DNA from 3 places in the Pseudomonas sp. PvP027 genome. Region 2 is predicted to be linked to each of the others. Evidence: predicted binding sites of a transcription regulator. Region 2 holds the regulator's gene; each other region holds the start of a gene.
What was found. The regulator FliA, encoded in region 2, starts transcription of late flagellar genes. The targets are predictions, from matches to a motif close to CTAAAGTTTNNNNNNNNNNNGCCGNTAA.

Region 1 (8,058 bases), 2.8 Mb from region 2:
CGGCAAGGTCCGGCCTGCTGCCGAGATGCAGGCCGAAAGCAAATAAGGCGCGCATAAAAAAGCTCGCTGACCGCGCAATGCGTTCAGCGAGCTTTTTGCTCAGACTTGAGGGTCAGGCTTTAAGCCGGCCCAGCCACTCCAGCGACGTTCTCCAGATACAAATCCCCAGGAAATACGCCGACATCGCCAGCCACAGCCCCATGACCACCGGGCCATTGTGCGGGTGATTGATGATCAGCAGTGCGCTGGACAGCAACCATACGGTGGTCACGGCGATGTTGATCGGCATGAAGCGGCGCACGCGAAACGGGTGCAGGAACTTCATGCGGGTCATGGTCAGCAGCGCCAGGGCGATGATGGTGATGAACGTCAGCCATGGCGCCGGTGACAGAATGTACAGGCACAGTGCAACGACGTTCCAGGCGGCGGGGAAGCCCTGAAAGTAGTTGTCCTTGCTTTTCATGTCGACGTTGCAGAAGCAGAACAGCGACGAAACCAGAATGACCGAGATGCTCAGCAGCAGCGTGTAATCCGGCACCGGTATATAGCGGTAGATGAACAGTGCCGGGATGAACACGTAGGTCAGGTAGTCGATGACCAGATCCAGTACCGAGCCGTCGAAGTGCGGCAGTACCGACGTGGTGTTGACCTTGCGGGCCAGCGAGCCGTCGACTCCATCCACGATCAGGGCCGCGCCCAGCCACAACAGGCAGGCTTTGGGTTCGTTGTTGAACAAGGCAATGGTCGCCAGGAACGCAAGGACTACGCCGGTGGCAGTGAAGCCATGCGCCCCCCATGCGTTGAGTCTGGCTATGCGTTGATTGGTTATCACGGGGGCGCTCTCCAGGAAATAATGCTTGCCAGGGTGTGCCGCAAACCTGACCGGTAGCAACTATCGACCCGGCAATTGCCGATAAGTTTAGCGGTGACTATCCCTTGTTTCCCGGTTGTTTTCCAGAAAGCCACGCTCTTCGTCTGATCGCTGGTCTCTGTATTCTTCCGGTTTGACGAAACAGGTAGGCGAGTCACCGTTGGCATTGAGTTGGTTGATCAGGGTCGGCTGGCCCTGTTCATTGAACAGTACCTGCCCGACACCTGCCGAGTTCCATAAGCGTTCACCGGCCTTGCTGTGCTCGGGCGTGCGCGGAACAACCTTCATCAGGCGGCGCTTGGTGAACCAGTTAAGAGGTGAGCGGGGAGAGTATAACCAGCGATTCAGCCGATCAAAAGTGTCGAGTAGACGACGGGGGAATTCATTTTTGATGCCACTGCTGGTGATTTGCCAGATATGAGGCCCGCCGCTGCGCTGGCGAATCAGGATTTCGTAGACGAACGAGTAATGCACATCGCCCGACAGGATGACGTAATTGCCCGGGGTTCTGGAATGACGAAAGATGTTCAGAATCACGTTGGCGGCACCACGGTGCGCCATCCAGTTCTCCGCATCGACCAGCAACGGGTAGCCACACCAGCTGAATATACGTTGTATCGCCTCGATCAACTTGACGCCGAACACGGGGGCAGGTGAGACGATAATCGCCGATTTATGGTCGATCAGCTCCTGTTGCAACTCACTGAGCGCTTCCCAGTCCAGCAGCCCGGACGGGTGATTGAAATTCGACTCGCTGCGCCAGCGCCGGGTGCGGGTATCCAGTACCACCAGTGCCGGGCTGGTCGGTAGCACGTAATGCCATTGCTGAAACTTCAACAACTGATCAATCAGCTGATCCTGAGCCTGGCTGTCCAGCCAGTTGTCGTTCGACACGGCCTCGGTGCTCAGTGCATGAGCCTGTTTGACCAGCCCGTTGAGCGCATCCGGGTTATTGCCCCAGCCCTGGCAAAGCAGATAGGCGAGCAGGGCGTTACCAATGATGCGTTTGGAGAATGGATGGCCGTAAGCCGTTTGCTCCCAGTTCGCGGACAGGTTCCAGTCATCGGTGATGTCGTGGTCGTCAAAAATCATCATGCAAGGCAGATGCGCCATCGCCCGTGCTACGCCGCTAAGGCCCTCGGTAAACGCCTCGACCAGATGCTGCTCCCTGGCGTAGCGCTCGACTTCCCCGTCTTCCAGTTGCGGCCTGCCAGGCTCGATCAGGGTCCAGGGCGTGGGTGACCAGACCAGCAGGTACATCGCCATGACTTCCGCCAGGGTAACCAGGTGGTTATCCGCTGTGCTGCTGGTGAATACCGGCTTGCTGGTGCCGCCGAAGAAGCGTTCGCGCAGCGTGTCGTTGCTTTTCAGGGCCGGTAGCAGGTCGGCACGCTGGTAATAGCTGGCCGGATGCGCATAAAGACGCGGGCTGTCATCGACGATGGCACCGTCGAGTCGCTCGTCAAACAAACCCAGCCGTTCGATCAACACATGGATGGCGCGCAGCATAGGCCCGGCGACATCGTCGGCGTAAATCTGATCGCCGCTCATCATCAACAGCGCAGGGCGTTGCAGCGGCTCCTTGATATCGGCCAGCAGGCGGTCCACGCAGAGTAGACCTTCGGCCGCGCTGTGGTGCGGCTTGCGGCACGAGCCATGCAGCAGGTGATCAATGCTGCTGCGCACCACGAAGTTCGGGTAGCGGTTGCCCTCATACAGCAGGTGCGGCGCCCACTCGCCAATGCCGCCTTCGCCTTCCACCTGCAGGTCGTAATCGATCCAGGTGTCACGGGGCAGTTCGGTTTTCAGTTGCAGGTCGATCAGGTGAATGAACGCATGGCGCCCGACTGCGATGACCTGACACTGCCGGTCGTCGAGTACGTAATCATTGAAGTCCGCGGAGGGGGCATCAGTGGCGGCATGACGCAGGCGCAGTGTCAGACTCAGCGGACGGGACCCCACCAGCCATAACACCAGGCGGTCGGCCTCCTGACGGCGCAACAGCGGGCCGGCAAGGATGGACGGCAGCGAAGTGAGGTGTTCGACGGAAGAAGGGGACATCCTGACTCATGGCTCTGGCGGGACACAGGCGGGGATGTTAACGCAACAGGTCTTGAAAGTTCTTGTTACACCGCGCCAGCGCTTGTTTCCAGACATTGCAGACACTGCGAAACGGTCCGCTCAACCGTGCTCATATGAAGACTTTGTTAACCGTCTGCAGAGTGCTTTGAAAATGCCGATATACACCTATGCAGAGGGCCTCTGAATTCCATAAAGTTTTATGGCGTTATGCCATATTTGCTCATTAGGGTTTCAGCTATGAAATGGTTTTACAACGCAAGGCTGTCCGCCAAGCTTTTCATGTCTTTTGCGCTGTGCGCGCTTTTCACCCTCGGGGTGGGCGTAACAGGTAGTCGTGGCATCAGTGCGCTGTCCAGCAGCCTCGATAACGTGTTTACCAACAGCCTGCTGTCAGTTACAAAAACCGGCGAGGTGAAGGCCTCGGTCATTGCTCAGAACCGTGATCTCTATCGTTTATTGGCCGCCACTGCGGGCAATGCGCCGCAAAGCGTCAAGGACGATATTGTTGCCAGCATGACCGTTAACAGGACTCAAGCTGAAAAAAGCTACGCTGCCTATAGGGCTACGCCGCTTGACGATGACGAGCGCGCTGCAGGTGACCAGATGGACAGAGACTGGCCGGGCTATCAGGCACTCATCGATCAGGCCAGGAGCGTTGCCTTGTCCGGGGATGTTGCAGGGGCCAGAGCGATCATCGACGGCGATGTACGCAGCGGCTACCTGAAGCTCATGGATCAACTGACCACCATCGTCAACTCCAATAATCGTCAGGCGGGCGAGGCGGCTGTAGCTTCTGACCAGACACAGGACTCCGCGCAACGAAATCTTTACATCGGTATAGGGTTGTCATTCTTTGCCGCGTTTGTGATGGGCCTGTTCATCAGTCGCGCCATCAGCACGCCAATCAACACCGCGGTGATCAATGCCCGGCGAATCGCCAGCGGTGACCTGACCCTGCCGATTGCCAGTCAATATCACGACGAAGCGGGCATGATGCTGGTTGCTCTGAGCGATATGCAGGACAACCTGAAAAGCACAATCGGGCAAATATCCAGCGCTGCGGACCAGTTGGCTTCGGCGGCTGAAGAGCTGAATGCCGTGACTGAGGAAAGCAGTCGAGGTCTGATACGTCAGAACGATGAGATTCAGCAGGCCGCTACGGCTGTGAACGAGATGACCGCTGCGGTCGAAGAGGTCGCGCGTAACGCGATGTCAACGTCGGAAGCGTCCCGACAGACCAGCACCGACGCGGCTGCCGGTCGTGATCAGGCCCGCGATGCCGTGAATGCGATCAATACTGTCAGTGCCGAGATCAGCAGTTCGACCACCATGGTCGAAGAACTCGCCGGGCGCGTCCGTGAGATCGGGCAGGTGCTGGACGTGATCCGTGGTATCGCCGAGCAGACCAACCTGCTGGCCCTCAATGCCGCCATCGAGGCCGCGCGTGCAGGTGAGCAGGGTCGCGGCTTTGCTGTGGTGGCGGATGAAGTGCGTGCGCTGGCCGCTCGAACCCAGGCCTCCACCGGCGAAATCGAAACCATGATCGGCAGTGTCCAGGCCAGTGCCGATCAGGCTGTGCGGGCCATGGGTAACAGCCGCACTCTGGCCAGCAACACGCAAACCCTTGCTCAGGCCACAGGTCAGTCGCTGGAGCGCATTGCGCAAAGCATTGCCGAGATCAACGACCGCAATATGTTGATTGCGACGGCCTCGGAAGAGCAGTCCCATGTTGCGCGCGAGGTGGATCGCAACCTGGTCAACATCCAGGACCTCTCCACCCAGACCGCTGCCGGTGCGCACCAGGCCAGTGCGTCAAGCCAGGAGCTGTCGCGTTTGGCCATTTCCTTCAACGACCTGGTAGGCAAGTTCAAGGTCTGACGCAAGCGTCAGGCTGTTGTGTTTGGCAGGCGCTTCTGGAAAAAGAAGCGCTTGTTGCCAGGCGGATAGTCGTCAATCTGGCCGAACTCGGTGTAACCGTGGCGACGATAGAAATCAGGAGCCTGGAAGTCGAAGGTATCCAGCCAGATTCCGGTGCAGCCTTTTTCAACCGCCAGATCTTCGGCCATCTGCATCAAACGCGAGCCCATGCCTTGCCCACGGGCTTGTTCGGGCACGACCAAAAGCTCAATGAACAGCCACTCATAAAGAATGCGAGCGTGCAGGCCACCGAGGACTTCCCGGGTCTGGTCATCGCGAATGAACATCGCCACTTTCTCGGACTTGCCGTCGCCCGCCTGCTCGGCATTGAAACGTTTCAGTGGTTCCAGAATCGCCAGACGATCTTCTTCCGTAGGGTTGGTATTGACGTCAATGTGAATGCTCATGCGATGGCTCCCAGCCTTGGTATGCGCCGAGATTAAAGTGGCAGCGGCGCGGCGTAAAGCAGGATCCAGCGGTGTGTTATTTCACGCGAAGCACACGCAATTACGTCCGGCGCGCTTGGCTGCGTAGAGGGCATTGTCCGCCGCGCCAATCAGGTTCTCGGCACTGGTCAGAGGCGCCGTCGCACACGCCACGCCGAGGCTGATGGTGACCAGCGCGTTTTCACCCAGCACCGGGTGCGGCAACTTGAGCTCGGCAACGGCGTTCTGCAGGGCCCCGGCCACTTCTCTGGCCTGCACGGCATTGCCGATCATCAGCACCAGCACCTCTTCGCCGCCGAACCGGAACGCCACAGCGCCATGCGCATGCGCGCTTTGCTGGACTTTCTGACAGAGCAGTCTGAGGCAGGTATCCCCTTGCGGATGCCCGTAGTTGTCGTTGTAGGATTTGAAGTGGTCGATATCCAGCAGGATGATGGCCACGTTCGCTGGCTCATTGCGAGCGTGTTCCCAGACGGAGGTCATCACTTCGTCCTGGTAGCGTCGGTTGAACAGCCGGGTCAACCCATCGGTACGCGCGAACTCCACCAATTGCACTTGGAGCAGGCGTCCGCGAAGCGCAAACAGGTAGCTCATGCGGCCTGCCCGCTCCAGAAAGTAGGAGGCCATCAGCAGCAGTGCCACTGTCGAAACGAACAACACGGCGTTGGCCTGCCAGATCACAAAGTCGGCGAAGTTGGCAATGTAGGTGGTCGCCAGCTGGATGATCAGCATGCAGGACATGGCGACAGCGGCATGGCGCAACGGTAATTGCTGGATCATGGTGCAGTAGACCATGATCAACAGCATGCCGAGTTGATAAAAGATTTGATAAGGGCTGTTGCTGTGAATCATGACCAGCAGTGGCATGAGCGAGCACATTACCGTGGCGAATGCAGCGATCGTTTCAATCGCCCAGCGCGTGGAAACGCGTTGAGCCAGCATCAACAGCGCGATAAACATCGGCGTTATCAGGCACAGCCGGCCCACTGCTACGTAGAAAAATACATCACGCAGTATCAACCAGTCGCTTATCAGGAACAGGTTGTAGATCAGACTGCCGCCAATCCCTACCGCCGTCAGGAATTCGCGTCGTGGCAGCCGGGTTTCTTCCTGGTAGCGTTGCTCGAGAACACGGCTGAAGCGTAACGAGCCAACACCTGAAGTGATCGTCTGCTCGACCTCGGCAAGGAGTTGCGCATCTTCAAGGTTGGGACGTTCAAGGGCAGAAACAAGCATGTGACACCGGTACATTAACATCGAGAGACATAGGACATCATGGATGATGTCTTAGTGCTATCAATGTATCGTGTGACCAACCCAAAGTCGACCGGTGGTGCCGGCTGACTGTATGAGTAAGGCTTCAACCTTCGTCCTGCCCCTTGGGTCATCGACGTTTTGGCCATTGTCCAGCAGGGCGGTGAGGTTCCCGTAGCAACATCCGTCGGCAGCAGGGCGAGTCAGAGGTATCCAAAAAATGACTGCTTGCACTTCAGATCCCCATCTATAGTGGTCTTATGCCTCGACTCAAACAACGTGGGTTGCTTTCGAAGCGGGAGCGCCGGGATTCATGAATTTATCTCGGCATAATAAATGAAGCCAAGCGAACCCGGACCGAGCTCCTATTTATGAATACATCTGAAGACTCTGTAATCATCACAGGTATCACTGGCCAGGATGGCGCGTACCTGACTCAACTTCTGCTGGAGAAAGGTCATAAGGTTTACGGCACCTACCGGCGTACCAGTTCGGTCAATTTCTGGCGTCTTGAAGAGCTTGGCGTAGCCAGCCATCCGAATCTGCACTTGGTTGAACATGACCTGACTGATTTGAGTGCCAGCATCCGCTTGTTGCAAAAAGCCGAACCTACCCAGATTTACAACCTGGCGGCGCAGAGTTTTGTCGGGGTTTCCTTCGATCAACCGATAACGACTGCCGAAATTACCGGCCTGGGTGCCGTCAACCTGCTCGAAGCGATACGCATCGTAAATCCGAAGATACGCTTTTATCAGGCCTCGACTTCCGAAATGTTCGGCAAGGTGCAAGAAGTCCCGCAGATCGAAAGCACGTCGTTCTATCCGCGCAGCCCCTATGGCGTAGCCAAGCTTTATGCGCACTGGATGACGGTCAACTATCGGGAGTCCTACGGGATATTTGGTGCCAGCGGCATTTTGTTCAACCATGAATCTCCGCTGCGCGGCAAAGAGTTCGTCACTCGCAAAATAACCGATTCTGCCGCACGCATTTCATTGGGCATGTCGCAACTTCTGGAGTTAGGCAATCTGGACGCCAAGCGTGACTGGGGGTTTGCCAAAGAATACGTGGAGGGCATGTGGCGCATATTGCAAGCCGACGAGCCCGACTCATTTGTACTGGCGACCCACAGGTCCGAAACGGTTCGTGACTTTGTGGCCATGGCGTTCAAGGCTGTCGACATAGATCTGGAGTGGCAAGGCAATGCGGAGAACGAGCGGGGCATCAATGTGATGACGGGCGAGACACTTGTTCAGGTCAACCCCAGGTTCTACCGCCCCTCTGAAGTCGAGTTGCTGATAGGCAATCCTGAAAAAGCCAAGCGGGTGCTTGGTTGGGAGGCAAGCACTAACCTTGAGCAGCTCTGTCGGTTGATGGTGGACGCCGATCTGAAGCGTAATCGGCAAGGGACATCGTTTTGAGCAACCCTTTCCATACGTTCCGGCTCGAGCACTCAGGTGCTACTTATTACAACGCCACGTGCACCGAGGC
Region 2 (8,058 bases):
CCACGCTGGAGCGTGAGGAACCAGGTGTTCATGAAGACACCTATCGTGCCCATGCTCCGCGTGGGCACGCCGTTCCGGACGCTCCGCGTCCGCTTTTGCTCAGGTAAACGAGCAGATTTCTGACTGTGCTCAGCACACCGGTTTTACGTTACCTCCGTCTCTAAAGCCTTGCCGCCACTGGCTTTGTAAAAGTTGGACAGCTTTTTGCAACAGGGTCGTTACAGGTCGCCATCGGCGTCAATGTTTTGATCTAGTGCGCAGGTAACGAATCAGTGGATCGCTCTCAATTACTCAGTAGCGCACGCAGCAATATCACCGGCCTCGGCCGTGGTCAGTTGGGCGTTCCGTTGTTGTTGCTGGTCATGATGGCAATGATGATGTTGCCTATGCCACCGTTCCTGCTGGACGTGTTCTTCACGTTCAACATCGCACTGTCCATCGTCGTGCTGCTGGTGTGCGTGTACGCCCTGCGGCCGCTGGACTTCTCGGTATTTCCGACCATTCTCCTGGTAGCCACGTTGCTGCGTCTGGCGCTTAACGTCGCTTCCACTCGGGTGGTCATGCTTCACGGTCAGGACGGCCACGCCGCTGCAGGCAAAGTGATTCAGGCCTTCGGTGAAGTGGTGATCGGTGGTAACTACGTCGTCGGTATCGTGGTGTTCGCGATTCTGATGATCATCAACTTCGTGGTAATCACCAAGGGTGCCGGCCGTATTTCCGAGGTGAGCGCGCGCTTCACCCTCGACGCAATGCCCGGCAAACAGATGGCGATCGACGCCGACCTCAACGCCGGCCTCATCGATCAGCCGGAAGCCAAGCGCCGCCGTGCCGAAGTCGCCCAGGAAGCCGAGTTCTACGGTTCCATGGACGGTGCCAGTAAATTCGTGCGCGGCGATGCGATTGCCGGTCTGCTGATTCTGTTCATCAACCTGATTGGCGGCATGCTGGTCGGTATCCTGCAACACAACATGACCTTCGCCGATGCAGGCCGCGTTTACACCCTGCTGACCATTGGTGACGGTTTGGTGGCGCAATTGCCATCACTGCTGTTGTCCACCGCCGCAGCGATCATGGTGACCCGTGCTTCCGGTTCGGAAGAGATGGGCAAACTGATCAATCGTCAGATGTTCGCCTCGCCGAAGGCACTGGCGGTTTCGGCCGCGATCATGATCGTGATGGGACTGGTGCCGGGCATGCCGCACTTCTCCTTCATCAGCCTCGGCCTGGTGGCTGCAGGCGGCGCGTATCTTCTCTGGAAGAAAGAAAACCAGGTGAAAGTCCAGGCGCTGGCCGAAGTGCAGCGTCAACAGGACCTGCTGCCTTCGCCGACCCGCGCTCAGGACTCCAAGGAGTTGGGTTGGGATGACGTGACGCCCATCGATATCATCGGCCTGGAAGTGGGTTATCGCCTGATTCCGCTGGTGGATCGCAATCAGGGTGGTCAGTTGCTGGCGCGTATCAAGGGTGTGCGCAAGAAGCTCTCGCAAGAACTCGGCTTCCTGATGCCCACTGTGCACATTCGCGACAACCTCGATCTGGCACCCAGCGCCTACCGCCTGACGCTGATGGGCGTGATTCTGGCCGAGGCCGAGATCTACCCGGATCGCGAACTGGCGATCAACCCCGGTCAGGTCTTCGGTACCCTGAACGGCATCACCGCCAGAGACCCGGCGTTTGGTCTGGAAGCCGTGTGGATCGAAATCAGCCAGCGCAGTCAGGCGCAGTCGCTGGGTTACACCGTGGTCGATGCCAGTACCGTAGTGGCAACCCACTTGAACCAGATTCTCTACAAGCATTCGCATGAGCTGATTGGTCATGAGGAAGTCCAGCAATTGATGCAATTGCTGGCCAAAAGCTCGCCCAAGCTGGCTGAAGAGCTGGTGCCTGGCGTGCTGTCGCTGTCCTCTCTGCTCAACGTGCTGCAGGCGCTGCTGGCTGAGCACGTACCTGTGCGGGATATTCGCAGCATTGCAGAGGCTATCGCCAACAACGTCGGGAAGAGTCAAGATACCGCCGCTTTGGTGGCCGCAGTGCGAGTGGGTCTGAGCCGCGCAATCGTCCAAAGCATTGTAGGCGTTGAGCCGGAGCTGCCTGTTATCACTCTGGAGCCAAGGTTGGAACAGATATTGCTCAATAGTTTGCAGAAGGCTGGTCAGGGTCAGGAAGAAGGCGTTCTTCTTGAGCCAAGCATGGCTGAGAAGCTCCAGCGTTCGTTGATTGAGGCCGCCCAGCGTCAGGAGATGCAAGGGATGCCGGTAATTCTTCTGGTAGCAGGGCCTGTCCGGGCCATGCTGTCACGATTTGGACGATTGGCTGTACCGAACATGCATGTTCTGGCGTATCAGGAAATTCCGGACAACAAGCAAGTAACCATCGTAGCGACTGTCGGGCCGAACGGCTGAGGTAGTGAGTCATGCAAGTTAAGCGATTTTTCGCCGCCGATATGCGTCAAGCCATGAAGCTGGTTCGTGATGAGCTGGGCGCGGAAGCGGCCATCATCGGTAACCGGCGCATTGCTGGTGGCGTAGAGCTGACTGCTGCTCTGGATTACAAGCTGTCCGCCCTGGCACCGCGTGTGCCGAACATGGAACTGGAAGACGAGCTGCGCAAGACCCAGTCGCGCATCGTCTCCGCCCAGGCCGAATTGAACAATCGCAGCGACAGCGACGCATCGATCAACCTGCAGCTGTTTTCCGGCAAGCCGGTCAACCCTGCCGATACGCACATCGAACCGACACTCGAAGAGCCGCCGCGTCCATTTGCTTACGCACCGCCGCAGGCCGCCGAGCCTGCCGTTGGCCAGCGCGCCTATGACTCGATGCGCTCCGAATTGAATGGCCTGCGTGAGCTGCTGGAAGTCCAGCTCGGCTCGCTGGCGTGGAACCAGTTGCAGGGCACTCGTCCGCAGCAGGCCAACCTGTGGCGTCGTCTGCAGCGTGTCGGCCTGTCCGGCCCGCTGTCACGCGACTTGTTGTCGATGATTCCGGAGATTGACGAGCCTCGTCAGGCCTGGCGCATGCTGCTGGCGCACCTGGCACGCATGATCGCCGTACCGGAAGTCGAGCCGCTGGAAGAGGGCGGTGTGATTGCGATGGTCGGTCCTGCCGGCATGGGCAAGACCACCACCCTGGCCAAACTGGCAGCACGTTACGTGTTGAAGTACGGTCCGCAGAATATCGCACTGGTCAGCATGGACAGTTTCCGTATCGGCGCGCAGGAGCAGCTCAAGACCCTTGGGCGCATCCTCAACGTTCCGGTCACCCATGTCGATCCCGGCCAGTCTCTGGTTCAGGCGCTGGAACCGCTGCTGCGCAAGCGCGTGGTGCTGATTGATACCGCCGGGCTGCAGGCCAGTGATCCTGCGCTGCGCATGCAGCTGGAAAGCCTCGCCGGTCGCGGCATCAAGTCGCGCAACTATCTGGTACTGGCAACCACCAGCCAGAAGCAGGTGCTGACGGCCGCGTATCACAGTTACAAGCGTTGTGGCCTGGCCGGATGCATTCTGACCAAGCTTGATGAAACTGCCAGCCTTGGTGAAGTCCTGAGCCTGGCGATCAGTCACGAACTACCTGTGGCCTACCTCACGGACGGACCACGCATTCCTGATGACCTGCATACTCCGCGTCGTCATCAGTTGGTAAGCCGCGCTGTGAGTGTGCAGATGCAGGACGAGCCTAGCGAAGAAGCAATGGCTGATATGTTTGCTGACCTCTATCACACCCCTGGCAAGAGAGTGGGTTAAGTGATGGATATTATTGGAATGTCCCTGCGTCAACGGTCTGCCATGCAGTGTTCATTTGCGCATGTGCAGCCCTCGATGTGGTTTCGGTCTACGCAAGACAAGGTAAAGAAATAACATGGGCAGCATGCATCCCGTACAGGTTATCGCTGTGACCGGTGGCAAAGGTGGCGTCGGTAAGACTAACGTGTCAGTGAACCTTTCACTGGCCCTCGCCGAGCTTGGCCGTCGCGTCATGCTGCTGGACGCCGATCTGGGTCTGGCCAATGTCGACGTGCTGCTTGGGCTGACGCCCAAACGCACACTTGCCGATGTCATCGAGGGGCGTTGTGAGTTGCGCGACGTGCTGCTGCAGGGGCCGGGCGGGGTTCGAATCGTACCCGCTGCTTCCGGCACCCAGAGCATGGTGCATCTTTCGCCCGCCCAGCATGCCGGCCTGATCCAGGCGTTCAGCGAGATTGGCGACAACCTCGATGTGCTGGTGATCGATACGGCCGCCGGTATCGGCGAGTCGGTGGTCAGCTTCGTGCGCGCCGCTCAGGAAGTGCTGCTGGTAGTGTGCGACGAGCCCACGTCGATCACCGATGCCTACGCCCTGATCAAACTGCTCAATCGCGACTACGGCATGAACCGCTTCCGGGTGCTGGCCAACATGGCACAGAGCCCGCAGGAAGGGCGCAACCTGTTCGCCAAGCTGACCAAAGTGACGGATCGTTTTCTCGATGTTGCGCTTCAGTATGTAGGTGCCGTGCCGTACGACGAATGCGTACGCAAGGCGGTACAGAAACAGCGCGCCGTTTACGAAGCATTCCCGCGTTCCAAATGTGCACTGGCCTTCAAGGCCATTGCCCAGAAGGTTGATACCTGGCCGTTGCCAGCCAACCCGCGGGGTCATCTCGAGTTCTTCGTTGAGCGACTCGTTCACCAGACCAGTGCAGGGCCTGTGCAATGACTGCGAGCGGCTACCAGATGTACAGCAAGGCGTCCCGTAATTCGCAATACGAGTTGATCGAGCGCTATGCGCCTTTGGTCAAGCGTATCGCTTATCATCTGCTGGCGCGCCTGCCGGCCAGCGTACAGGTCGAGGATCTGATCCAGGCCGGTATGATCGGCCTGCTTGAAGTCTCCACCAAGTATGATTCCACCAAGGGCGCGAGTTTCGAGACCTATGCCGGTATTCGCATCCGTGGTGCGATGCTCGATGAAGTGCGCAAGGGTGACTGGGCGCCACGCTCGGTACACCGCAATACGCGCATGGTCAGTGACGCAATTCGGGCAATTGAAGCTAAAACCGGCCGTGACGCTAAAGATCACGAGGTTGCGGCCGAACTCCAGTTGAGTCTCGATGATTACTACGGGATTTTGAATGACACCTTGGGCAGCCGCCTCTTCAGTTTCGACGACCTGCTGCAGGACGGCGATCATGAAGGGCTGCACGAGGATGGCGCAAGCGGTTCGCTTGAGCCGTCGCGCGACCTGGAAGACGAGCGCTTCCAGGCTGCGTTGGCCGATGCAATTGCCAATCTGCCAGAGCGCGAGCGTCTGGTGTTGGCGCTGTACTACGACGAAGAGCTGAACCTCAAGGAAATCGGAGAGGTTCTTGGGGTCAGCGAATCTCGGGTCAGTCAGTTACACAGCCAGTGCGCAGCTCGTTTGCGAGGGCGTTTGGGGGAGTGGCGAGCGCGTTGACAGGCAACGTGCGGTCTATGGCCGCGCGTTGACTGCAAGCCGGCTGTGCAGAGCGTTACGTGGTAACAGGATGGACCCGTCGGAAGCCTGTCAGGCATTGCCTTGATGGGCTTGTTTCTCAGGTCCTTGCCTGTTGTTGTGCCAAGCCCGTCGTCGTTTCGTACAGCCGGGGGTGTGCTGTGCCAGTATTGAGTGAACAGCGTGTTCAGGTGCTGAACGCGTTAAAGACTGCTTGGAGGTCGAATTGGACAAGAACATGAAAATCCTCATCGTTGATGACTTCTCAACGATGCGGCGGATCATCAAGAACCTTTTGCGTGATCTGGGGTTTACCAACACATCGGAAGCGGATGATGGTCTGACCGCATTGCCGATGCTGCAGAGCGGTGCCTTTGACTTTCTGGTGACGGACTGGAACATGCCTGGCATGTCCGGTATCGATCTGCTGCGCGAAGTCCGCAAGGACGAACGCCTCAAGAGCCTTCCCGTGCTGATGGTCACTGCCGAAGCCAAGCGTGAGCAGATCATTGAAGCTGCCCAGGCCGGGGTGAACGGTTATGTAGTCAAGCCATTCACCGCCCAAGCCCTGAAAGACAAGATCGACAAGATCTTTGAACGCGTCAATAGCTGATGCAAGCCGCGAGGGCGCTATGGATAACAATGATTCGATGGCCGACTTTGAGTCGACCTTAAAGAGACACGCGCAGGAACTTGTCACCAGCCTTGAAAAAGGTCGTTTCGGCGACGCTGTGCAACTGATCCACGAACTCAACCAGACACGCGACCGCGGCCTTTATCAGGAAGTGGGCAAGCTGACTCGTGAGCTGCACAGTGCAATCGTGAACTTTCACATTGATCCGCACATGCCTCAGGCCGAGGAGGTGTCGCAGATCACGGATGCTACCGAACGCCTGTCGTATGTGGTGAGGCTGACCGAGAATGCGGCCAACCGCACCATGGACCTGGTGGAGGAAAGCACGCCGGTCATGAACGGCCTGAGTTCCGACGCCAAGGCGTTGAGCGACGACTGGGGACGTTTCATGCGCCGCGAAATCGGTGCCGAAGAGTTCCGCGAGCTGGCCAAGCGGGTCGATGGTTTTTTGACGCGTACCGAAAAGGAGACCCATCAGGTTTCCGCACATCTCAACGACATTCTGCTCGCCCAGGATTACCAGGACCTTACCGGTCAGGTCATCAAGCGCGTGACACAACTGGTCACCGAGGTCGAGAGCAATCTGCTCAAACTGGTGCTCATGGCCAGCCATGTCGATCGCTTCGCAGGCATCGAACATGACGAAGAATCCATCCTCGCTGAAAAAGATCCTAAAAAACATCTCGCTCAGGGTGAAGGTCCGCAGATTCATGCCGATAAACGTGAAGACGTCGTATCCGGACAGGATGATGTAGACGATCTGCTATCGAGCCTCGGCTTCTAAGGTCTGTTGACGGTTAATTTTAGGGAGCACCCCATGAGCTTCGGCGCCGATGAAGAAATCCTTCAGGATTTTCTGGTAGAGGCCGGCGAAATTCTGGAGCAGTTGTCAGAGCAATTGGTCGAGCTGGAAAGCCGACCGGATGATGCTGATCTGCTCAATGCAATTTTTCGCGGTTTTCACACTGTAAAAGGGGGCGCCGGCTTCCTCCAGCTCCATGAGCTGGTGGAGTGCTGCCACATCGCCGAAAACGTGTTCGACATCCTGCGCAAGGGTGAGCGTCGCGTTGATTCCGAACTGATGGACGTGGTCCTTGAAGCACTGGACACCGTCAACAGCATGTTCGGTCAAGTACGTGAACGGACTGACGTGACTCCGGCGACGCCAGAACTGCTGGCCGCGCTGGCGCGTCTGGCCGAGCCACAATCCGCCGACGAGGTCGCGGCTCCCGAGCCAGAGCCCGAGCCGGTGGTTGAAGTCCAGGCTGCTGCGGTTGCAGTGCCAGCGGCCGGCGACGAGATTACCGATGATGAGTTCGAGCAACTGCTCGACTCGCTGCACGGCTCAAGTCCGGTGTCTGCCGCGCCAGCACCAGCGTCGGCACCAGCGGCCGCGCCGGCCGGTGATGAAATCACCGACCAGGAATTTGAATCCCTGCTTGATCAGTTGCATGGCAAGGGCAAGTTTGCGGCCGACGCTGCAACCGCTCCGGCCCCCGCACCTGTAGCGCAGGGCAGTGCAGAGCCTGCCGGTGACGAGATCACTGACGACGAATTCGAAGCGTTGCTCGATCAACTGCACGGCAAAGGCTCGTTTGATGCCGCAGTAGCTGCGCCTGTCGCTGCTGCAGCTGTAGCCGTTGCTGCCAAGGCACCTGGTGCTGCTGCATCGGACGAAATCACCGATCACGAATTCGAAAACCTGCTCGACGAGTTGCACGGCAAGGGCAAGTTCGAGCCTGAGGCGATTGTTGCCAAGGCGCCTGCTCCGGCGGCCGCAGCGGCTGCACCGGCACCACCTGTTGCCAAGCCTGCTCCGGCGCCTGCTGCGAAAGCCGAACCGGCCAAACCCGCTGCGGCTCCAGCCCCGGCGCGCGCTCCTGTACCCAGCGGTGAAAAGCCGGTGGCGACAGAAGCCGAAACCACGGTTCGTGTCGATACCGCCCGATTGGACGAGATCATGAACATGGTCGGCGAG
Region 3 (8,058 bases), 4.5 Mb from region 2:
CGATTGGCCATGGTCTGCGCGTCGATCAGGTACATCCAGTCATCCAGGCTCACGTCATACTCGGTGCCATCCACCGGCAGCCTGAGCACATAGTTCCAGTGGAAGCTGTTGCCTGACACTTCGCCATAGGCCTCGCCAACCACGTCACCTGCCGTACCCTTCCAGCGCCCAGGACCATCGGGACGCAAGCGCCACTCCCGAACCTGCTTGGTGCCGTCGCTGTAACTGAAGGCCTCATGCATGACCAGCACTTCGCCTTCGCTGTGCCCGTCGATCACCACGGTGAAGCGCTTTGTGACTTCACCAGAGCGTTTTTGAAACATTCCCCAGGCTTCGACACGCCCAGTGAAGTACTGGCGCAGATCGAGCTTCGGCGTTTCCTGACTGTAACGGGTTACCGGCACGCCACCGCAGCCGCTCAGTACAAGCCCCACACACAGCATTAACATCCACTTTCTCAGCATGCGCCCTCCTTGATGGGTCATGAGCCGGTACTGCCGAGCAACTGCTCGCGAAGTTCGGGGTTACGGGTTTTCGGGTCCAGCCAGATGGAAAAGAAGGCCTTGGCGAACTGGCTGTCGGGCACCACATGCTGGAGCTTGTCGCCAACATAAAACCTCGCTTCGCGACCAGGCAGGTAGACGCCGGTAATCTTCATGCCCGGCTGAACGTCGACAAATGACTGGTTCATCTGCTGTCGCCATTCGGTCAGTTGCTGCTCATTCACCTTCGACCCGGAAATACGCTTGATCTCATCGATACTGGCATCGACCAGATCTTCACGATCAATGGCGCGATGGTAGGTCAGTTCAAGTGCCAGTGGCGCGTCTGCCACGAAAGGTTTGACCGGGCTGAGCAATCGGGCCGTATAAACACGAAAGCCGAACAGACTAAGGTCTCCGCCGCCGACGACCTGAGCATTGGGCAATGCCTCGCGCCAGTCCGCCGAAGCGCCGGCGCTGAGTAACATCACCAACCATAACCATCGTGGCGCACGCATCGGCAACCTCATCTATGTCATGTGCAGGCACTGCAGTGGCAATCACGGCAGGCAGCGAGTGAAGACAGTCAGGGTCGCTGACTCATGGCCGGAATCTATACCACCGAAAACACTTTGTACAACCTGTAGACCATCGCCCCTCTTGGCGCCGAAAAGCAAAAAGCCTGTTCCCGACCGGGATCGGGAACAGGCTTCAGGACCTGCGGAGCCCTGGGCTCAGGCAACCTGTGAGTGCGCCTGCCGGCGAGTCTTCTGCCATTCGCCTTTCAGCGCCTGCAGCGTGTCCTCCATGTAGGCGCGATCGGCAGCGGCTTTCTTGCCGACATAACCCTGGCCACGACGGAACATCTTCAGGGACGCGCGCAGTTGCGGATGCGCATCACGAAACTCGTGCTCCTGGGTGAACGGCGACATGGCGTCGACGCGAACTTCACCCGACTCGGCAACCCAGGCGATATGGTTATCCAGCGTGTCTTTGCACGCAGCAAACAGACGAGCCAGTTCATCAATAGTCGGTTGTGTGTTGATATTCATGTTGATGCCCCTTCGCTCATAGACTGTTCAATAATTGATACATCAAGTTCATTCGCCAGAACGTCAGCAACGCAACACGATTGAGTGTGCGTCGAATACCGTTCCAGCCCTCAAGGACATGCAGGTAGCCTTGATGAAGAGCCGCTACACAGCGGCATCAGCGTAGAGAGAAGAAGTCACGAAACCCAAAGACCCGGCCCAGGATCGGTAATCGATCCATTACAAGCATCATGAGGACATTTCGCCAGCTTCTCGCCCTTATCGACGACAAATGCCAGTTCAGCTCCATCAATCTGCCTTGTGGGCAGCCTACATCCGGGAACATCTCGACGGCTTGCCGAGCCTGTTCATCACACCTTTTGCAGCGCTCCCGATCAGGGAGACAGCTGCATAATGCAAGGGCAAATGGGGTGCGTCAACAATTATGTAGTGATTATTTTTAGTCACTACATAATCGTAAGCGGAACGTGGGGTTACATGAATAGGTGACTGAAGGGTCATGACTGACAGGCTATCAAGGGTGATCAGTTACCGCGGCACGACAGTATCCGGGGACCAACAAAAAGGCCTGAAAGCTTTCGCTCCCAGGCCTTTCACAACACACGAGCAACTGACTGTCAGCTCACCTTGAAGCGGCCCACCAGACCCTGCTGCTGCTCAGCCAGACGCGCCAGTTCGCGGCTGGTGACGGCGGTCTGCTCGGCACCGGCACTGACCTGGATGACCAGCGAGTTGATGTCATCGACGTTGCGATGAATCTCTTCGGCAACCAGACTCTGCTCTTCCGCGGCAGAAGCGACCTGGATGTTGCGGTCGCTGATGGTCGCGATGCCTTCGGCGATCTCTTCCAGCAGTTCACCAGCGCGTACGACATTGCTGGCACCCTCCTGCGCCTTGCCCAGGGTTTCCTGCATCGACGCTGCTGCGCGTTCCGAGCCGGACTGCAGGTTGGCGATCATTTTCTGGATGCTGACGGTAGAGTCCTGAGTCTTCTTGGCCAGATTGCGCACTTCGTCGGCAACCACCGCGAAACCACGCCCCTGCTCGCCGGCACGAGCAGCCTCGATGGCTGCGTTGAGCGCCAGCAGGTTGGTCTGGTCGGCGACGCCACGAATGACATCGAGCACCGAGGAGATCGAGTTGCTCTCGCCCTTGAGCTCGTCAATGATCCGTGAAGTCTCTTCAGCCTGCACCGAGAGCCCCTGAATCAGGCCGATGGTGTTGTCGATTTCGGTCTTGCCCTGCACGGTGCTGTTGTTGACGCGCTGTGACATCTCGGCCGCGTCGGTGGTGCTGCGCGCGACATCCTTTACCGTGGCACTCATTTCGCTGATGGCAGTGGCGACCTGATCAGTGCCCTGGCGTTGTTGCGCCACGTTCTGACTGGTTTGCAACGCCACAGCGGAAGACTGCTCGGCGGCGGTGGCAACCTGCGCCGTGGCGCTGCCGATTTCACTGATGACCTCACTGATCTGATGCGCCATGTTGTCCAGATTGCGCGAGATCTCGCCGAACTCGTCCTTGCCGACATAACGGGTCCGGGCGGTCAGGTCGCGGGTGGAAAGTGCCATCAAAGTGCGGTTCACATCGACAACCGCGACCTTGATGTTGCGGATGATCACCGACGCCAGCCACAACACTACGATCAGCATCAGAACGACAGTGGCAACCGCCACGTACAGGCTGCTCTGAGCGGAGCTGCGCGCATCCGTTGCCAGGCCGACGACGTTCTGGCCAAGTTCTGCTTCTACATTGGCCATCATGTCGATACGTGCGGTAGAGAGGTTGAACCAGTCTTCCGGCTTGACGTTGAGCGGGTCACCCAGCGGAGTATCGAAGCCCAGACGCTGCAAGCGCGCCACTTCGAGCGATCCTGGTTGCTGCAGAACGGCATTGAGTTTGGTTTTGAAGGCTTCCGGCGACCAGCGCTGGAACGCTTCGAAGTAACCGGAGAACTCGCCCAGGTTGCGACTGAAGCGTGATAACAGTGCGGCGTCGAAACGGTTCTGGTTGAATGCCAGGCCGAGCAATACACGTTCGCGACCGGCACGCTCCTTCATATCCACGAACTGATTGAGCGAACTCAGGCCGCGCAGTATTTCCGGATCCTCGATGCTCGATTCCAGTGAATAGGAGAAGCCGATGAGGGTTTTGATAATGTCAGTAAAACGCGTGCCGGATTCTGTGCTGTTGATCCCGAGTGTATCGACCTTGAGGCGCAGGGCGATCAGGTCCTCGAACGCACGGTTGACCTTTTCCGGGCCGGGAATGCCGTCAGTCGACTGAGCGCGCATCTCGCTTATCGCGTTGTCGGTTTCCTGACGAAACGTCTTCAGTTTGTCCTGCATGGACTTGCCGCCGCTGCCCAAAAACACGCCGCTGGCCCCGCGCTCGCGCTGGAGAGTGGTGACGACGTCACTCAGCTTCTGTGCGGCACTGCTGGCCGTCACTGCGCGCCTCATGTCACCGAGATTTTCGCTTTTGTCAGCCACGAACAGACCTGCGAAGGCCAGAAAGCCAAACAGGGGAAATATTAAAATAAGCAGCAGTTTCATACTCAAAGGAGCATTTCTAAGCATTGCAGACCTCATGACGTGCAGACTTTTCTATAAAGACTATCCAGGGCGTAACGTTCTGTAGCGTCGACGTTTTTTTGTCGCCAGGGACTGTTCGGTAATCAGCCTGCCGTAGCCGGTCTTGCTTCCGTACCACTGTCTCGGCTGTGGGCACAGAAGCTTTACCCACTATTTGAATTTGTTAATTCAAACAGCGAACTCAATGAGTAAAAGGTGTGAGAAGTTTGGATCCACAAATAATGACCGCCTTGAGCAGTCATTATGAAAAGAGCGATGTAAAGACGCCGAGATTGTCACCTGCAACAGTGGCGACAATCTCGGCGGATAGAAGTTGCAACTTTTTCTATTCAACCCATCAGTTTTTATAATGTATTAACGCAGGTTGGTTTTCGCCAGTTCCAGCACTTCACTGCCGCGCCCGCTCATGATCGCGCGCATCATGTACAGGCTGAAGCCCTTGGCCTGGGCCAGCTTGATTTTCGGTGGGATGCCCAGTTCCTGCTTGGCCGTGACGACGTCGATCAGCACCGGACCGGGATGATCGAACGCCTTGCGCAAGGCGGCGGGCAGCTCTTCAGCGTTCTCGACGCGCAGGCCCAGAATGCCTGCGCCCAAGGCAATACCGGCGAAGTTGGTTTCATGCAGATCAGTGCCGTGCGGCACGTAGCCGCTGGCTTTCATTTCCATGTCGACAAAGCCCAGCGAGCTGTTGTTGAACACCACCATCTTGATGGGCAGGTTCAACTGACGGATGCTCAGCAGGTCCCCCAGCAACATGGACAGGCCGCCGTCGCCACACAGGGCTACAACCTGACGATCCGGATGTTCAGCCTTGGCCCCTAAAGCTTGTGGCAAGGCGTTGGCCATCGAGCCGTGGTTGAACGAGCCAAGCAGACTGCGCTTGCCGTTCATGTGCAGGTAGCGCGCAGCCCACAGCGTCGGCGTACCGACGTCGACGGTAAAGATCGCATCGGCATCGGCCTGCTCGTCGACCAGTCGAGTCAGGTACTGCGGGTGAATCGGCGTGCCATCCGGCGTCGGGGTGGCCAGCTCGTCCAGTTCTTCACGGGCTTTGGCGTAGTGTTTCAGGGCCTTGTCGAGGAAACGGCGATCGGTATGCGGCTTCAGTTTAGGCTGAAGCGCATCGAGGGTTTCCCGCACACCGCCGACCAGACCCAGCGCCACCGGCGTACGGCGACCAAGCTGGGTCGGATCGAGGTCGATCTGGATGATGTTGGCTTTTTCAGGGTAGAAATTCCGATACGGAAAGCTGCTGCCCAGAATCACCAGCGTGTCGCAGGACAGCATGGCGTGGTAGCCGGAGCTGAAACCGATCAGGCCGGTCATTCCGACGTCGAACGGGTTGTCGTATTCGACGTGCTGCTTGCCGCGCAATGCATGAACGATCGGCGCGCCCAGCGTATCCGCCAATGCCAGAACCTGCTTGTGAGCACCTTCACAACCCGCACCGCACAGGAGTGTGACGGCTTTGGAATCGTTGAGCATTTCAGCCATCGACTGCAGGTCGTTTTCGGCAGGCACCACGTTGGGCGCAGTGGCCTCGATCCATTTTGCCGCCACATCCGGCGCATCGCTGAGCGCAACGTCGCCCGGCAAGACAATCACCGCAACACCTTTCTGGCTGATCGCGGCACGCATGGCACGCTCCAGCACTCGCGGGAACTGCTCTGGGTTACTGACCAGTTCGACGAAGTGGCTGCACTCTTTGAACAGCTCCTGCGGATGGGTTTCCTGAAAGTAATCCAGACCGATTTCCGAAGACGGAATGTGCGCAGCAATTGCCAGTACCGGCACCCGGTTGCGGTGGCAGTCGTACAGGCCGTTGATCAGGTGCAGGTTGCCCGGTCCGCAGCTGCCGGCGCAGACCGCCAGTTTGCCGCTGGACGCCGCCTGGGCACCGGCAGCAAAGGCTGCGACTTCTTCATGACGGGTGTGCATCCAGCGAATCGAATCGGTGCGTTCCAGGCTGTCGGTCAGGCCGTTGAGGCTGTCACCGGACACCCCCCAGATGTGGGAAACACCTGCCGCTGCGAGGGTTTGCGCGAGATGGTCGGCAATGGTCTTGGACATGCGGGGTTCCTTGTCGAGGCAATGATAATGAGTACGGTAAAACGCGCGCAGCGCTCTGCCACGCCTGTTGTGGTCGACCCGATGCATTCTCGACAGTTCAGAAAACCTGAGCCCTGTTCAGGGCTCGGTCATTAGGCCAGCGCTTTAAAAAGGCTGATCAGGCGTGGGGGTTGCCCGGCGCCTTGACGGGGGTGGCGTACTCCGGCTTGAGCTTGCCGTCGCTGTCCAGCAGCCAGGCATCGAGAATCTCCCGCACTACAGGACCTGCCACCCGGCCACCCGCCTCGCCGTTCTCGATGGTCACCGACACGACGATCTTGGGATGGTCGGCAGGCGCGAAACCAACGAACAAGGCGTTGTCGCGATTACGCTCGAGGGTCTTCAGGCGGTTGTAGCGCTCGCCCTGCTTGATCGCCACCACCTGTGCCGTACCACTTTTGCCGGCGATGCGGTACTGAGCGCCCTTGGCCGCGTCCCGCGCAATGCCGCGCGGGTCGTGCATGACCATCTGCATGCCGGTATTGACCTGATTCCATTCATTGGGATCGCGCAGCACGATGTTGGGCATCGGATGCTCGTCGACAGGCGCTTTATCACCGACTTCCATCGCCAGATGCGGTCGATGCCAGACACCCTTGCTGGCAATCAGTGAAGTGGCCTGAGCCAGTTGCAACGGCGTGACCTGCATATAGCCCTGACCAATGCCGAGAATCACCGTTTCGCCGGGGAACCAAGCCTGTCGACGCGTGGCCCGCTTCCATTCGCGGGACGGCATCAGCCCTGCAGACTCCTCGAACATATCCAGTGAGACCTTCTGGCCGATGCCGAACATAGTCATGTAGTCGTGCAGACGGTCGATGCCGAGCTTGTGCGCCACCGTGTAGAAATAGGTGTCATTGGAACGCATGATCGCCGTGTCCATGTCCACCCAGCCATCGCCACTGTGGTTCCAGTTGCGGTATTTGTGGTCGAAGTCCGGCAACTGGAAATAGCCAGGGTCGAAGACCTTTGTCGAGGCCGTCATCACGCCACTGTCGAGCCCGGCAATCGCCACTTCCGGCTTGACCGTCGAGCCCGGCGCATAGAGGCCGCGCAGCACGCGGTTGAACAGTGGCCGGTCGATGGAATCGCGCAGCGCGGCATATTGTTTAAAGCTGATGCCAGTAACGAACAGGTTGGGGTCGAAGCTGGGTTTACTGACCATCGCCAGCACGTCGCCGGTTTCGGGGTCCAATGCAACCACCGAGCCGCGTCGATCACCCAGCGCGTTTTCCGCCGCGGCCTGCAGGTGCGCGTCCAGCGTTAGGGTGATGTTCTTGCCCGGCACCGGGTCAGTGTGTTTCAGCACGCGCAGCACGCGACCCTGGGCATTGGTCTCGACTTCTTCGTAGCCTACGTGGCCGTGCAGCTCGGACTCGTAGAAGCGCTCGACGCCGGTCTTGCCGATGGATTGCGTGCCGCGATACTCGTTATCGAGATGGGCCGCTTCCTTTTCGTTGATACGCCCGACGTAGCCGATCGAGTGAGCGAAATGGGCGCCCAACGGATAATGACGAACGAACTGCGCCGCCACGTCTACGCCCGGCAGCAGGTACTGATTGACCGCCAGCGTTGCGATCTGTTCTTCGGTGAGTTCGTAAAGCAATGTAGCCGGTTCGAACGGGTGGCGAACCTGCTTCAGTTCCTTGTCGAACAGAATCCGGTCTTCATCGGGCAGCTCCAGCAGGGTCATCAGCTCATCGATCACCTTGTGCCAGTCGCCTGCGCGCTCACGGGTCAGGGTCAGGTTGAAACTGGGACGATTGTCGGCAAGCACTTCGCCATTGCGGTCAAAGATCAAACCGCGCTCGGGCGGGA

Region 1: JOE33_RS09780 (methyl-accepting chemotaxis protein) is a predicted target of FliA. The motif match lies at 3,143-3,170, and genes of this name have one in related genera.
Region 3: JOE33_RS02625 (methyl-accepting chemotaxis protein) is a predicted target of FliA. The motif match lies at 4,248-4,275, and genes of this name have one in related genera.

What each region holds. Positions count from the first base shown of each region.
Region 1 covers NZ_JAFIBK010000001.1:2,336,054-2,344,111, reverse strand. Annotated here, with positions in the region: gene JOE33_RS09795 (sugar transporter) at 1-46, shown strand, start outside; gene pcsA (phosphatidylcholine synthase) at 113-832, opposite strand; gene JOE33_RS09785 (alkaline phosphatase D family protein) at 920-2,932, opposite strand; gene JOE33_RS09780 (methyl-accepting chemotaxis protein) at 3,191-4,831, shown strand; gene JOE33_RS09775 (GNAT family N-acetyltransferase) at 4,840-5,277, opposite strand; gene JOE33_RS09770 (diguanylate cyclase) at 5,359-6,552, opposite strand; gene gmd (GDP-mannose 4,6-dehydratase) at 6,942-7,988, shown strand.
Region 2 covers NZ_JAFIBK010000001.1:5,162,229-5,170,286, forward strand. Annotated here, with positions in the region: gene flhA (flagellar biosynthesis protein FlhA) at 273-2,402, shown strand; gene flhF (flagellar biosynthesis protein FlhF) at 2,414-3,742, shown strand; gene fleN (flagellar synthesis regulator FleN) at 3,858-4,691, shown strand; gene fliA (RNA polymerase sigma factor FliA) at 4,688-5,428, shown strand; gene JOE33_RS22510 (chemotaxis response regulator CheY) at 5,685-6,059, shown strand; gene JOE33_RS22515 (protein phosphatase CheZ) at 6,079-6,864, shown strand; gene JOE33_RS22520 (chemotaxis protein CheA) at 6,898-8,058, shown strand, end outside.
Region 3 covers NZ_JAFIBK010000001.1:702,691-710,748, forward strand. Annotated here, with positions in the region: gene JOE33_RS02610 (DUF3833 domain-containing protein) at 1-464, opposite strand, end outside; gene JOE33_RS02615 (chalcone isomerase family protein) at 482-1,000, opposite strand; gene JOE33_RS02620 (hypothetical protein) at 1,217-1,534, opposite strand; gene JOE33_RS02625 (methyl-accepting chemotaxis protein) at 2,152-4,113, opposite strand; gene poxB (ubiquinone-dependent pyruvate dehydrogenase) at 4,483-6,201, opposite strand; gene mrdA (penicillin-binding protein 2) at 6,359-8,058, opposite strand, start outside.